Regions from separate parts of the Yersinia fenwicki genome, predicted to be linked through region 1. Evidence: predicted binding sites of a transcription regulator. Region 1 holds the regulator's gene; each other region holds the start of a gene.

Region 1 (5,046 bases):
ACTTTTGTTTTTATCTACGTTATTCGAAGCTGTTTTTTTCCGTTCCTTAAGCAAGGCCGTCGGGATCAGTAACAGCAGAGTAATCGCTAATAGCACGACAAAAATTGAGCGCCAGCTGAAATGGTTTAATAACCAGGCGCCCAGTAATGGCGCGAGCGCAGGGGATAACGCCACTAATGGCATAATAGTCGCAAATACTCGGTTGGCTTTGCCATCGCGATAGCGATCGACCACTAATGCTTGCCAGCTCACCGCAGCGGAACAGACCCCCACCGCCTGAATAAAGCGCAAAATCAATAACTGCGCTGCAGTTTCAACCCATAAAACCCCCAGGCAGCCGATGGCAAATAAACCCAATCCTGCTAACAGTACGGGTTTGCGGCCTATTTTGTCCGAAACGGGTCCCCAGATAAGTTGGGCCATAGCGAAACCCGCGAGAAAGATACTGAGACTGGCGCTGATAGAGCCAGCGGAGGTTTGTAATTCTTGTTGCATAGCACCAAATGCGGGCAAATACATGTCAGTGGCCAGATACCCTAACATGCTCAAACCTGCCAGGTAGAACATGAAGCTCGACGTTGTTTTCATTGTTGTTTCTCATTATATCCATCGTCCTTGAAACCGCAGGGGTGTTAGCCGCCTGCCGGTGGTTCCAATGATTTTGGCTAAATTATAGTTTTTGCAGGTAAATTTTTGTTATTGAAAATTAATTGCGGGGGAGAATTCTAACGGCGAGATATTCTGTTGTGAAACGCTAATATTTGCGCCATGCTGTCAAAAAAATTGATATCAAATGTTCCGTCTAAAGGAAGTGCCAAACCATGTGGTCAGAATACTCATTGGATGTAGTGGATGCCGTTGCACGCACCGGGAGTTTCAGTGCTGCTGCGCAAGAATTACATCGCGTACCGTCTGCGATAAGTTATACCGTGCGCCAATTGGAGGAGTGGTTGGCGGTGCCACTATTTGCGCGACGCCATCGCGATGTAGAATTGACCGAAGCAGGTAAAGTTTTTATTAAAGAATCGCGTGATGTTATCAAAAAAATGAATGACACACGTCGTCAATGTCAACAAGTGGCGAATGGCTGGCGTGGGCAATTAAATATCGTGGTCGATAAGATCGTCAAACCTCAGCGGAGCCGCCGTTTAGTGTTGGATTTTTATCGTCATTTTCCCGATATTGAATTGCGGGTGCGCTATGAAGTCTTTAACGGTGTTTGGGATGCGCTAGTGGATGGGCAAGCGGATATGGCCATTGGTGCGACTCGTGCCATCCCTGTTGGCGGGCGGTTTGTCTTTCGCGACATGGGTTTTCTGACCTGGCATTGTGTCGTGAGTGTTAATCATCCTTTAGCGCAGCTAACCGGGCCACTCAATGACGATCAGTTGCGGCCTTATCCCTCTCTTTGTTTAGAGGATACTGCACGAAATTTGCCGAAACGAGATGCATGGACGTTGGATAACCAGCAGCGATTAGTGGCGCCGGATTGGGCACCGGGCATAGACTGTTTGTGTGAGGGGTTATGTATTGGAATGGTACCCGCTCATATGGTGTCGCCCCTGATTGCACAAGGGAAACTGGTGGCACTAACACTCGCGGAACCATTACCTGCTAGCCCATGTTGCTTGACGTGGGAGCAGAATAACCATTCCCCAGCTCTAGCCTGGATGCTGGAATATTTGGGTGACAGTGTCACGTTAAATGATGAGTGGTTAAGAGATGATAAGGGCACAGATGATGAGATTTGGCAGAATTAGCAGCCGGTAACAGTGCGCTACCGGCAGACTAAGTATTTAGCGGCGATAATCGCGGAATGGACCATCAGCAACAGAGCGGCGTTCGACCAGCTTAGGATGTACCTCAATCGTTTGAGGGTCTTCACGTTTGCTGATAATTCTGTCGAGTAACATAGCAAAAGCCGTTTCACCCAATCGCTCTTTCGGCTGATGAATGGTGGTCAACGCCGGTGAGAAATAGCGGGCATTACGCACATTGTCATACCCGATCACTGAAATATCTTGTGGCACACGCAAGCCTAATTCATCTGCGGCGCATATCGCACCCATTGCCATAATATCGCCACCACAGAACACAGCAGTCGGACGATGCTTTTGTGTCAGAATTTGATGCATGGCTTTATAGCCGGATTCTGGCTCAAAATCACCTTGAACTACCCATTCTTCTCGCAGGGTGATATTGGCCTCCTCTAATGCTTTTAGGAAGCCCTGATGGCGACCGCCACCGGTATTACGCGATAACTGGCCGGGGATAGCCCCGATATCGCGGTGACCACGCTCAATAAGATAACGGCCAGCTAAATAACCGCCTTCGAATGCGTTATCAATAATCGAGTCGGTAAAATCGCCACGGGCGGTTCCCCAATCCATCACTACCATCGGAATATTGCGATAATCCTCTAACATTCCCAGTAACTGTTCCGGATATTCAGAACACATCACCAATAAGCCATCAACACGCTTTTGTGCCAGCATCGCCAAATAGGCTTTTTGTTTATCCAGATTATTATGAGAGTTACACAAAATCAGCGTGTAACCTTTGCTATAACAGCTATTTTCAACCGCTTCGATCACTTCAGCGAAATAGGGGGCTTCACTGGATGTCGCCAATAAGCCAATTGATTTAGTATGATTAACTTTCAAACTGCGCGCCACAGCACTCGGCGAATAATGCAGTTCTTTAATAGCCGCCCACACGGCAGCCTTGGTGTTTTCGGCGACGAAACGAGTTTTGTTGATAACGTGCGAAACGGTGGTAGTAGACACACCCGCGTGTTTGGCCACATCTTTAATCGTTGCCATAAAAAGAATGACTCCTAAGCTCACCTGTTACAGCAGGTAAGTATTATGTTAATCGTTTGCCTGCATGACTCGAACACCGCTCAGACAGAAACAATATAGTAGGCTGGAGAGCTAAGTCAGATGGTCGTCTGAGTGTATTTATTAGACGTTATTAGTCGGCATACAGTTATGAACTGCGAATTTTGGCTGATCTGAAGGAAAAGTGGAAGAGGTAATCAATGTTATAAAGTGCGTAATGAGGACAAGATTTTTTTTCTTAACTGTGGGAAAATAATTTAACGCACTAACTATGTGCCTTTACCTTACTATACTTTAAATAATTCGAGTGAGTGAACCTAGCCGACGCACATGCGACTTGAAGTATAACGAGTATAAAAATTAACCGACTGAGGAGTTCTTATGGATACCAATTTGAAAATGTCGCTGATTACGACTGTTGGTGCGCTGGCGATGATTATTGCCTTTAGCTTCGTAGCGGTCATGAATTAATTAAGCCGCGTGCCGGTGTGAAGTGATAAGTAGGGCGGTTAACCCGCCCTTAATTATTTCTGCTGGTAATGTGATTACACGGCGTCTTTTGCTTCTCGTCTTTTCAGGCTAAGTTTTTCTCAACAAAAGACCAATTCACCAATGCCCAGAAATTCTCCAGATATTTTGGTCGCGCATTACGATAATCAATATAGTAAGCGTGCTCCCACACATCTACGGTTAACAATGGCTTATCAGTTGTCGTCAGCGGTGTTGCCGCATTTGATGTGCTGACAATAGCTAACGTGCCATCCGCTTTCTTGACCAGCCAAGTCCAGCCCGCACCAAAGTTTTTCACCGCTGCATCAGTAAATTGCTCTTTAAATTCAGCAAAAGATCCAAAAGATCGATTAATGGCATCGGCGACTTTTCCGGTGGGTTCGCCACCGCCATTAGGTGACAAACAGTGCCAGTAAAAGGTGTGGTTCCAGACTTGAGCTGCATTGTTAAAAATACCGCCACTGGAGGTTTTGACAATCTCTTCCAAGGATTTACCTGCAAACTCAGTATCCTTGATCAGGTTATTGAGATTTACTACATAGGTGTTGTGGTGCTTGCCGTAATGGTATTCAAGCGTTTCAGCAGAAATGTGGGGTTCCAGTGCATTTTGTGCATAAGGTAATGCCGGTAATTCAAAAGACATAGCTCTCTCCTTTCGGGGTTGCTCAGGGTGTTTGCTCTTCAAATCCGAACGTTAGCTCACTAAGATGTGGTGAGGAGCGGTTAAAATCATAATTGTTGTAGTTTTATTATGGGTATTAATCTTAACAACTTTTAACAGGAATGACAGGTATAACCACACCATTTGATGGGATATTGGCTGTTTGGAGTTTGGCTGCTCTATAAGCACCCGATAGGGCTACCGGGTGCGAGGTTTGGCTTAGCGGATAGTTTTCGGCGTCACAACACGACGCGCACCGACATAATGATCTTGCCAGTAGTCGTTATCTAGCATGCTGATACGAATTTCTTCACCGGTGCGTGGTGACTGAATAAATTTACCGTTGCCCAAATAAACGCCGACATGATCAGCAACACCGCGATTAGCAATATTGAAGAAAACTAAATCACCACTTTCTAATTCAGCGCGCTTAACCGGTGCCGCATCACGCAAATGATACATTTCATTAGCTGTGCGTGGCATTTTTATTCTGATGACATCTTTATAGGCGTAGTAAATAAGCCCGCTGCAATCAAAACCAGTATTAGGGGAGGTGCCACCCCAGCGATAAGGTTTTCCCACTTGCTTCATCAGTTTGCTCATTGCGGTCTGCTTAGCATGCTGGTAGCGTTTTTTGTGCGCAGGACTGAGTTTTATTTTACTGTTTGCTACTAATTCGGTTGCGGCTTTACCTTGGGCTTTATTGCGATGACGGCCATAAGCTACTTTTTCGGTTTTTTTAACTGTCGCTTTTTTATTGCTAGCAGTTTTAATATTCGCGTTTTTGCTACTAGTGATTTTTTTGCTAGTAGGTCTACTGACTTCCTGTACCTTTTTCTTAATGGTTTTGCTGGCGGTAGCTGCCGTTTTCTTTTTATCGTTGTTGGTCGCTATTTTATTTGTCACATTTTTATTATTAGTTTTATTGCTATCAATTTTGGATTTTTTAGTACTTTTATCAGCTTTACGCTTTTTACGGTCATCAGGACTGGCCTGGCTGACTTGGCCTTTTTTTTGCTCAGCCGAGACGTGAGC
Region 2 (5,046 bases), 1.5 Mb from region 1:
CCAGCACCATAATTTTCGGGCGATCGCTGGTTGGATTGGATTCGCACTCTTCCTCATAAGTCGAGTACATGTAGGCGGTATCGGTTGAGAATTCGGCCGCACAGGTATCTACACGCTTATAAACCGGGTGCAAACCATACTTGTAACGCAGCTTGCGCACTTCACTTTCAGCCGCACCGACCAACTTCGCCAAGCGGGCATCGGCAAAACCTTTGCGTTTCAAGTGACGCATGAACTCTGCGGTCAAACCATTGATACCGAGCTCTGCTACATTCTCTTCCAGACGCACCAGCTCTTCAATCTGAACCAGGAACCAGCGGTCGACGTTGGTCAGGTTAAAGACACCATCAACAGACATACCAGCGCGGAATGCATCAGCGATATACCAAATTCGGTCAGAACCTGCTTCTTTCAATTCACGGCGAATTTTAGTCAGGGCTTCTGGATCATCAAGGCTGACTTTAGGGTCAAAACCAGTTGCGCCCACTTCCAAACCGCGCAGTGCTTTTTGCAATGACTCCTGCTGAGTGCGACCAATGGCCATCACTTCACCCACAGATTTCATCTGGGTTGTCAGGCGATCATTGCTACCGGCAAATTTTTCGAAGTTAAAACGAGGAATTTTAGTGACGACATAGTCGATAGATGGCTCGAAGGAAGCCGGAGTGCGGCCGCCAGTGATATCATTCATCAATTCATCAAGGGTGTAACCCACTGCCAGCTTGGCCGCAATTTTGGCAATCGGGAAACCGGTTGCTTTAGATGCTAAAGCGGAAGAGCGAGATACACGTGGATTCATTTCAATGACGATCAAACGACCATTTTTCGGATTAACCGAGAACTGCACGTTGGAGCCGCCGGTCTCCACGCCAATTTCACGCAGCACTGCCATCGAGGCATTACGCATGATTTGATATTCTTTATCCGTCAGGGTCTGCGCCGGTGCCACAGTGATGGAGTCGCCGGTATGAATACCCATGGCATCGAAGTTCTCGATGGAGCAGACAATGATACAGTTGTCGTTTTTATCGCGAACAACTTCCATCTCATACTCTTTCCAACCAATCAGTGACTCGTCAATCAGTAACTCTTTAGTTGGCGATAAATCCAAGCCGCGCTCGCAAATTTCTTCAAACTCTTCGCGGTTATACGCGATGCCACCACCGGTGCCGCCCATGGTAAAGGATGGGCGGATAATGCATGGGAAGCCGACGTCAGCCGCAACAGCCAGCGCTTCTTCCATATTGTGCGCGATACCTGAACGAGCGGTATCCAGACCAATTTTTTTCATCGCAATATCAAAGCGACGACGGTCTTCAGCTTTATCGATAGCATCAGCGGTTGCACCAATCATGGTGACACCGAATTCAGCCAGCACTCCTTGACGCTCCAATTCTAGTGCGCAGTTCAGTGCAGTTTGGCCGCCCATCGTTGGCAATACAGCGTCTGGGCGTTCTTTTTCAATGATTTTGCGCACAACTTCCCAGTGAATCGGCTCGATATAAGTTGCATCAGCCATTTCTGGGTCAGTCATGATTGTGGCAGGATTAGAGTTGACCAGAATAACGCGGTAACCCTCTTCACGCAGCGCTTTACAAGCCTGGGCACCGGAGTAGTCAAACTCACAAGCCTGGCCGATAACGATTGGGCCTGCGCCCAGAATCAGGATGCTTTTTATATCTGTACGTTTTGGCATGGTTTGACGCTCCTGATTATTTATTAGTATGGCTAGCGGCTGTCGCGCGATAAGCTTCAATCAGCTCGATAAAGTGATCAAACAGCGGAGCGGCATCATGCGGCCCTGGGCTGGCTTCAGGGTGACCCTGGAAGCTGAAAGCTGCTTTATCGGTACGGTGGATCCCTTGCAGGGAACCATCGAACAAAGAAACGTGGGTAGTGCGTAGAGTGGACGGCAATGTGGTTTCATCAACGGCAAAACCGTGGTTCTGCGCAGTGATCATCACGCAATTGGCATCCAAATCTTTCACTGGGTGGTTGCCGCCATGGTGGCCAAATTTCATTTTTACGGTTTTTGCACCGCTAGCCAGAGCCAGCAGTTGATGACCTAAACAGATACCAAATACCGGGATATCAGTTTCCAGGAAACGTTTAATCGCCGCGATAGCATAATCGCATGGCTCTGGGTCACCTGGGCCGTTGGATAAGAAAATGCCATCCGGATTTAACTTCAGGACATCTTCAGCCGGGGTCTGCGCCGGAACAATGGTCAGGCGGCAACCACGGTCAACGAGCATGCGCAGAATATTGCGTTTTACTCCGTAGTCGTACGCCACAACATGGAATGGCAGATCTTCAGGTTTTTGTGCCGCCGGTAAATCGCCTTCCAGAGTCCAGCTGCCTTGCCGCCATTGATACACTTCTTTGGTGGTCACTTCTTTGGCCAGATCCATCCCTTTCAAGCCTGGGAATGCTTTTGCTTTTTCCAGCGCCAGCGCAGCATCTGATAAGTCACCCACAATAATACAGCCGTTTTGCGCGCCCTTCTCACGCAGCAACCTTGTCAGCTTACGTGTATCGATATCTGCAATCGCAACTATATTGTGGCGCTTGAGATACTCAGATAAGCCTTCTTCATTACGGTAATTGCTGGCAATCAATGGCAGGTCGCGGATAACAAGACCTTGGGCGTGTACTGCGGAGGATTCTTCATCGGAGGCATTGGTGCCGACGTTGCCGATATGAGGATAAGTAAGAGTGACGATCTGGCGGGAGTAGGAAGGATCAGTAAGGATTTCTTGATAACCGGTCATCGACGTATTGAAGACCACTTCCCCCACTGCCGTACCCTCTGCCCCGATGGCCCGACCGTGAAATTGGGTTCCGTCTTCGAGAACCAATAGCGCTGACTTAATCAAAACATCCTCCAAGGAATAAACAGTCACATTATTTGCATATTAATTCATATCTAGCGACCTAAATCAATGCAAAAACCGCCCTCAAAGCTAATTTTTGGCAAATTGGGCGCATTTTAATGATGAGTGACGCTCTTGTCTAGCCAAAGTGCCATTTTTTCTCTGTTTTTTACCGTTCTCGTTAAAATGAGACGATTATAGTGGCAAAAACACATGCTAACTTAGCATAGTAAACGGTTGCGAGAGTATGTGAATGAAAAAAATCGTTCTGACGTGATGAAAACGAGTACTAATCGATAACGAGGACACTAAAAGATAAAAAACCGAGACAAAACACGACAAAAAAGACATTACATATAAAAAAATGAATAAACATGTAATTATATAAACAAACAAAAAAGGACAATAAAATATTGCCCTGTTATCATATGATTATGATAAAAATAACCACATCACGGGTTGTGCTTTACATCTTTAAAGTTCATTCAAACTCAGTACATCTCGCATATCAAACAAGCCATTATCATGGTTAGAGAGCCATATGGCAGATTTAACGGCACCATTGGCAAAAGTCATTCGGCTAGTGGCTTTATGGGTGATTTCAACCCGTTCGCCAATGTCGGCAAACATGGCGGTGTGCTCCCCGACAATATCGCCAGCACGCACTGTCGCAAAACCAATAGTGCCTGGTTTGCGTTCTCCAGTATGGCCTTCGCGGGTATAAACTGCGCAATCTTTCAGTGATCGTCCTAAGGATTCAGCAATAGCCTCTCCCATCGCTAACGCAGTCCCTGACGGCGCATCAACTTTATAGCGGTGATGCGCTTCAATAATTTCGATATCAGTGTAATCGCCCATCACTTTGGCAGCTTTTTCAAGCAACTTAAGTACCACATTGACCCCAACACTGAAATTTGCAGCGAACACAATACTGATATCTGCTGATGCGGCGCTGATGGCGGCTTTACCGGCATCATCAAAACCGGTGGTTCCAATCACCATTGCCTTATGATGTGCGCGGCAAATAGCTAAATGTTCCAGAGTACCCTCTGGTCGAGTAAAGTCGATTAACACATCAAAATGATCAGTTACTTTGGATAAATCATCACTTACGGTGATATTTAGCAAACCAGTTCCGGCCAGTTCACCTGCATCGCTTCCCACCAGAGTGGACCCCGCGCGCTCTACTGCGGCACCCAGCACAACACCTTTCGTCTGCGTGATTGCCTGAATAAGCTGTCGCCCCATACGGCCGCCGGCACCGACAACAGCGATGCGAATTGTTGAATTAGTCATGATCTCTCCCAATATTGTGTCATCTACCCTGACAAGGGTTCAGATTAGCCGCCCGTCATGGACTCTGCCAGCCTATTTAATCTGTATTAGAAAAAAATGATATACGCCTGCTTTTATCAGTGAAACCACTTAATTCCTTACATAACATTAATTAACCTGCGATCTCATCATTTTCATCGTTACCCCAGCGCTTTATCTAGATGGCCTTATCGTCATAGTACGCCATTTGATATGGTGCAGTTATTTCGCATATTCATGCAGTTATGCCGAAATACACCCATAAAAAAGCAGCCACTAGGGGCTGCTTGATATGAGTTATGAATATCTGAGATCAATCGATCTGCTTAACCTCAACGCGTAACTCTTTTGGTACTTCGAATACGATACTTTCTTCGCGACCACGAAGCTCAACCGACCCACCTGCACCAAGCGCTTGTAAGCGGGCAATCACTTGCTGGACCAAAATATCGGGTGCAGAGGCTCCTGCGGTCACCCCAATGCATTTCGCATTCTGTAACCATGATTCTTGGATATCAGCTGCAGAATCAATCAGATAAGCTGATTTACCCATGCGTTGCGCGAGTTCGGCTAACCGGTTTGAGTTAGATGAGTTTTTCGACCCTACCACCAAGACAACATCTGCATCATTCGCCAAATTCCGCACCGCTTCCTGGCGGTTAGTCGTGGCGTAGCAGATATCATCTTTACGTGGGCCGATAATCTTCGGGAAACGCCGGTGTAAAGCATCGATAACAGCGGAAGTATCGTCAACTGACAAAGTGGTCTGAGTCATAAAGCAGAGGTTATTCTCATCTTTAACATTCAGTTTCCAAACATCATCAGGCGACTCAACTAAATACATCCCGCCTTTCGGGTT
Region 3 (5,046 bases), 570 kb from region 1:
ATACGTCATTGCCGGGCAGCAGTTGTTTGCCCGGCTCGCCACGAATGTGACCTTTTTCCCTCGCTTTACTCTTCTATATTCTACTATTCAATCATTTCTCTGTTTGTGTCGTATCTTTTTATGACAATGTTGCACTGAACTGATGATTTCTACTTGTGTCCTGCACCGTCACAAGTAACATAGCAACATCCCCATTTCTTTGGGTTGTTAACTATTTCGATATCAAAATTATCCAAAACTATAAAGAGAGAAATCTATGAGCGTAGTGCCTGTAGTCGACGTACTGCAAGGCCGTGCTGCGGTTGACAGTGAAGTCACCGTGCGCGGTTGGGTGCGTACCCGGAGAGATTCTAAAGCGGGTATCTCCTTCGTTGCCGTTTATGACGGTTCCTGCTTTGACCCGTTACAGGCCGTCGTAAATAATACTTTGCCTAATTATCAGGACGAAGTACTGCATTTAACTACCGGCTGTTCAGTAGAAGTGACTGGCACCGTAGTGGCATCACCGGGTGAAGGGCAGAGTTTTGAAATTCAGGCAACCGCTATCAAAGTGGTCGGTTGGGTTGATGATCCCGATACTTATCCAATGGCTGCAAAACGTCACAGTATCGAATACTTGCGCGAAGTCGCCCACTTGCGCCCGCGCACTAACCTGATCGGTGCAGTGGCTCGTGTTCGTCATACTTTGGCTCAAGCTATTCACCGTTTCTTCGATGAAAACGGTTATTTTTGGGTGTCAACACCGCTAATCACGGCATCTGATACTGAAGGCGCGGGTGAAATGTTCCGCGTATCGACCTTGGATCTGGAAAACCTGCCGCGTACTGATACCGGTGCTGTCGATTTCAGTGAAGATTTCTTCGGTAAAGAAGCCTTCCTGACGGTATCCGGCCAGCTAAACGGCGAAACCTACGCTAGCGCGTTATCCAAAGTTTACACTTTCGGCCCGACTTTCCGAGCCGAAAACTCTAACACCAGCCGCCATTTGGCTGAGTTCTGGATGGTTGAGCCAGAAGTCGCCTTTGCATCATTAGATGATGTTGCTGGTTTAGCTGAAAAAATGTTGAAATACGTCTTCCAGGCTGTGTTGAACGAACGTGCAGATGACATGAAATTCTTTGCCGAACGTGTGGATAAAGATGCGGTTGATCGCTTGCAACGCTTTGTCACCTCAGACTTTGCTCAGGTTGACTACACTGATGCTATTGAAATCTTGGTGGCATCAGGCCAGAAGTTTGAGAATGATGTCTCCTGGGGCATAGATTTGTCTTCTGAGCATGAGCGCTATTTAGCAGAGAAACACTTTAAAGCACCCGTAGTGGTTAAAAACTATCCGAAAGATATCAAAGCATTCTATATGCGTATGAATGAAGATGGTAAAACCGTGGCAGCAATGGATGTTCTCGCACCGGGTATTGGCGAAATCATCGGTGGTTCGCAACGTGAAGAGCGTTTAGATGTGCTAGATGCGCGTCTTGCAGAAATGGGCCTCAATAAAGAAGATTATTGGTGGTATCGTGATCTGCGTCGCTATGGCACAGTGCCACATTCAGGCTTTGGCCTTGGATTTGAGCGTTTGATCTCATACGTAACAGGGGTTCAAAACGTTCGGGATGTTATTCCGTTCCCACGCACACCGAGAAATGCCAGTTTCTAAGTTTGTCATTTAGAAAAAAATTGTGATTTTGTATAAATAAAAGCCAGCCTTGCTGGCTTTTATCATTTTTTAAAGTTCGATCTGAGTCACAAAGTTCCCCAATATTTACATTTAGTAACACATAGTTGCTCAATGAAACATATTCAGGTAATTGGTAGCATTTTCGGTCTGGATTATAACCCTCGTGAATGGAACACTGCGTTCAGACACAGACGACACCAAACTCTCAACAATAGTTCCAAAAAAATTATTGGCGGCAGTGGCAGGTGTCCGAATAACACCAATGAGGGTAATAATAATGATGAAGCGCAATATTCTTGCAGTAGTAATCCCAGCACTGTTAGTAGCTGGCGCAGCTAATGCAGCAGAAATCTACAACAAAGACGGCAACAAACTTGACCTGTACGGTAAAGTTGACGCGCGTCACCAGTTCTCTGATAACGCTAAACAAGACGGCGACAAATCTTATGTTCGTTTTGGCTTCAAAGGCGAAACCCAAATTACTGACCAACTGACCGGTTACGGCCAGTGGGAATACAACGTTCAAGCAAACAACACCGAAGGTGCTGATGCACAAGATGGCAACGCAACCCGTCTGGGCTTTGCTGGTCTGAAATTTGCTGAATTCGGTTCATTCGACTATGGCCGTAACTACGGCGTAATCTATGATGTCAACGCATGGACTGACATGCTGCCAGTGTTCGGTGGTGATTCAATCTCCAACTCTGACAACTACATGACTGGCCGTTCTACTGGTCTGGCAACTTACCGTAACACCAACTTCTTCGGTCTGGTTGATGGTCTGAACTTTGCTCTGCAATATCAAGGCAAAAACGAACGTAATGGCAATGTTAAAGAGTCTAATGGCGACGGCTTCGGCATGTCTTCAACTTATGACATCGGCTATGGCGTGAACTTCGGTGCTGGTTACTCTACTGCAAACCGTACTACTCTGCAGAAAGATGCTTCTACCGCTCCAGGCAACCAAGCTCAAGCATGGAACGTTGGTGCTAAATACGACGCAAACAACGTATACTTGGCTGTTATGTATGCTGAAACTCAGAACATGACTCCATACGGCACAGTAGCTAACACCATCGCGAACAAAACTCGTGACCTGGAAATTACTGCACAGTACCAATTCGACTTCGGTCTGCGTCCATCTTTAGGCTACGTTCAGTCTAAAGGCAAGGATCTGAATGACGCAACTGGCGACAACCATGACCTGTTGAAATATGTTTCTGTTGGTTCTTACTACTACTTCAACAAAAACATGTCTACCTATGTTGATTACAAAATCAACTTGCTGGATGAAGACACCTTCACCGTTAAAAACGGTTTGAACACAGACAACGTTGTTGGTGTTGGCTTGGTTTACCAGTTCTAAGTCAAACTTAACCAAGCAGTTTATCTGCTGACGTAAGTTAAAAAAGACAGGGCTTCGGCTCTGTCTTTTTGTTTTTATCATTGTCTAAAATAGGGATATCGCGCTGCCGAATACACTATTTTGCCGATTTTTCACCTCGAATCCCCTCGCCTCACAACATTCATTTCTTTTTATCGCAAACGGTTGGCAAAGGCCGCAACTGGCGCTACCCTGATGGTTCTGTTTGCTTAACGCTAAGCCATGGAAGCCTCTGACATGTTTGAAAAAATCACTGCTGCACCTGCGGACCCTATTCTAGGCCTGACCGATATTTTCCGCGCGGATGTCCGCCCTAATAAAATTAACTTGGGGATCGGTGTCTACAAAGACGAAACTGGGAAAACGCCGGTGCTGACCAGCGTCAAAAAAGCTGAGCAGTATTTGCTGGAAAATGAAGTCACCAAAAACTATCTGGGAATTGAAGGGCTGCCTGCTTTCGCCCGCTGTACTCAGGAACTGCTGTTCGGTGCCAATAGCGCGATTATTACTGATAAACGTGCCCGCACCGCTCAGACCCCTGGTGGTACGGGCGGCCTGCGTATTGCTGCTGATTTTATCGCCCATCAGACTAACGCCAAACGTGTCTGGGTCAGTAATCCAAGCTGGCCAAATCATAAAAACATCTTCGCCGCGGCAGGGTTGGAAGTGGTTGAATATGCCTATTATGATGCCGCTAACCATGCACTAGACTTCGATGGGCTATTAAATAGCCTGTCAGAAGCCCAAGCAGGTGATGTGGTGTTGTTCCATGGCTGCTGCCATAACCCGACCGGGATTGACCCAACAGAAGCCCAGTGGAGCCAATTAGCTAAACTGTCAGCGGCTAAAGGTTGGTTGCCACTGTTTGACTTCGCTTATCAAGGTTTTGCTAAAGGTTTGGAAGAAGATGCTCAAGGCCTGCGTATTTTTGCCGCGCAGCATCAAGAACTGATCGTTTGCAGTTCTTACTCCAAAAACTTCGGTCTGTACAATGAACGTGTTGGCGCTTGTACCGTTGTTGCCGCAAACAGCGAAGTAGCTGATATCGCCTTTAGCCAAGTTAAAGCCGTTATCCGTGCTAACTATTCCAACCCACCTGCTCACGGTGCGTCAGTGGTTGCGACCATACTGAGTGACAAAGCGCTGCGGGCAATTTGGGAGCAAGAACTGACTGATATGCGTCAGCGCATTCATCGTATGCGTCAGTTGTTTGTTAACACCTTACAAGAAAAAGGTGCTAAGCAAGATTTCAGCTTTATCATTAACCAGAATGGCATGTTCTCTTTCAGCGGCCTCACCAAAGAGCAAGTGCTACGTCTGCGCAATGAGTTCGCGGTTTATGCAGTCAATTCTGGCCGTGTTAACGTTGCCGGTATGACGCCAGATAATATGGCTCCATTGTGTGAAGCTATCGTTGCAGTACTCTAATAAGCCACTGTGATTAATCTGTATAAAGGGTGCCCAGGCACCCTTTACTTTATCTATCAGGCCAAAAATGTTAATGAAATAAATACTTGGCAAATTCGTTCATCGGCATAGGTCGCCCATACATATAGCCTTGCAGATAATCCACATTGTGGGCTTGTAAATAACGCATTTGAGTCTCGTTTTCGACGCCCTCGGCAATAGTTTGCAGTCCCAACCGAGTCGCCAAATCAATAACATTTTCCACGATGTGGCTCGACAAAGCATCTGAACCAATCATACCGACAAAACTTTGGTCAATCTTGAGAAAATCAACTTTAAACTTCTGCAAATAAGTCAAACTAGAATGCCCCGTGCCAAAGTCGTCAATGGCAATAAAGACGCCTAAAGCATGAAGCTCAGCAAATAATTTATCTGTAGTGGCATCAGCAACAATTAATTTCCGTTCAGTTAATTCCAACGTGATATTTATTTTATTGCCGCCGAAAGCCTGAATAAAATTACGGCAGTCATCTACCAGACTAAGATCACGGCAATGATTAGCACTGATATTAAAGCC

The links. Region 1 encodes PurR, which represses purine synthesis genes. Its sites were predicted from a motif close to CANGCAAACGTTTGCNTG; they were not measured.
Positions count from the first base shown of each region.
Region 2: the regulator PurR is predicted to act here: its motif matches at 3,100-3,117, upstream of carA (glutamine-hydrolyzing carbamoyl-phosphate synthase small subunit).
Region 3: the regulator PurR is predicted to act here: its motif matches at 3,217-3,234, upstream of ACF3VQ_RS07920 (amino acid aminotransferase).

Region 1 covers NZ_CP170755.1:2,331,828-2,336,873, reverse strand. Annotated here, with positions in the region: gene punC (purine nucleoside transporter PunC) at 1-588, opposite strand, end outside; gene punR (DNA-binding transcriptional activator PunR) at 822-1,760, shown strand; gene purR (HTH-type transcriptional repressor PurR) at 1,797-2,822, opposite strand; gene ACF3VQ_RS10765 (YnhF family membrane protein) at 3,222-3,311, shown strand; gene sodB (superoxide dismutase [Fe]) at 3,415-3,993, opposite strand; gene ACF3VQ_RS10755 (C40 family peptidase) at 4,231-5,046, opposite strand, start outside.
Region 2 covers NZ_CP170755.1:3,875,385-3,880,430, forward strand. Annotated here, with positions in the region: gene carB (carbamoyl-phosphate synthase large subunit) at 1-1,696, opposite strand, end outside; gene carA (glutamine-hydrolyzing carbamoyl-phosphate synthase small subunit) at 1,713-2,876, opposite strand; gene dapB (4-hydroxy-tetrahydrodipicolinate reductase) at 3,348-4,169, opposite strand; gene ispH (4-hydroxy-3-methylbut-2-enyl diphosphate reductase) at 4,501-5,046, opposite strand, start outside.
Region 3 covers NZ_CP170755.1:1,761,453-1,766,498, reverse strand. Annotated here, with positions in the region: gene pncB (nicotinate phosphoribosyltransferase) at 1-1, shown strand, start outside; gene asnS (asparagine--tRNA ligase) at 257-1,657, shown strand; gene ompF (porin OmpF) at 1,959-3,044, shown strand; gene ACF3VQ_RS07920 (amino acid aminotransferase) at 3,300-4,490, shown strand; gene ACF3VQ_RS07915 (EAL domain-containing protein) at 4,561-5,046, opposite strand, start outside.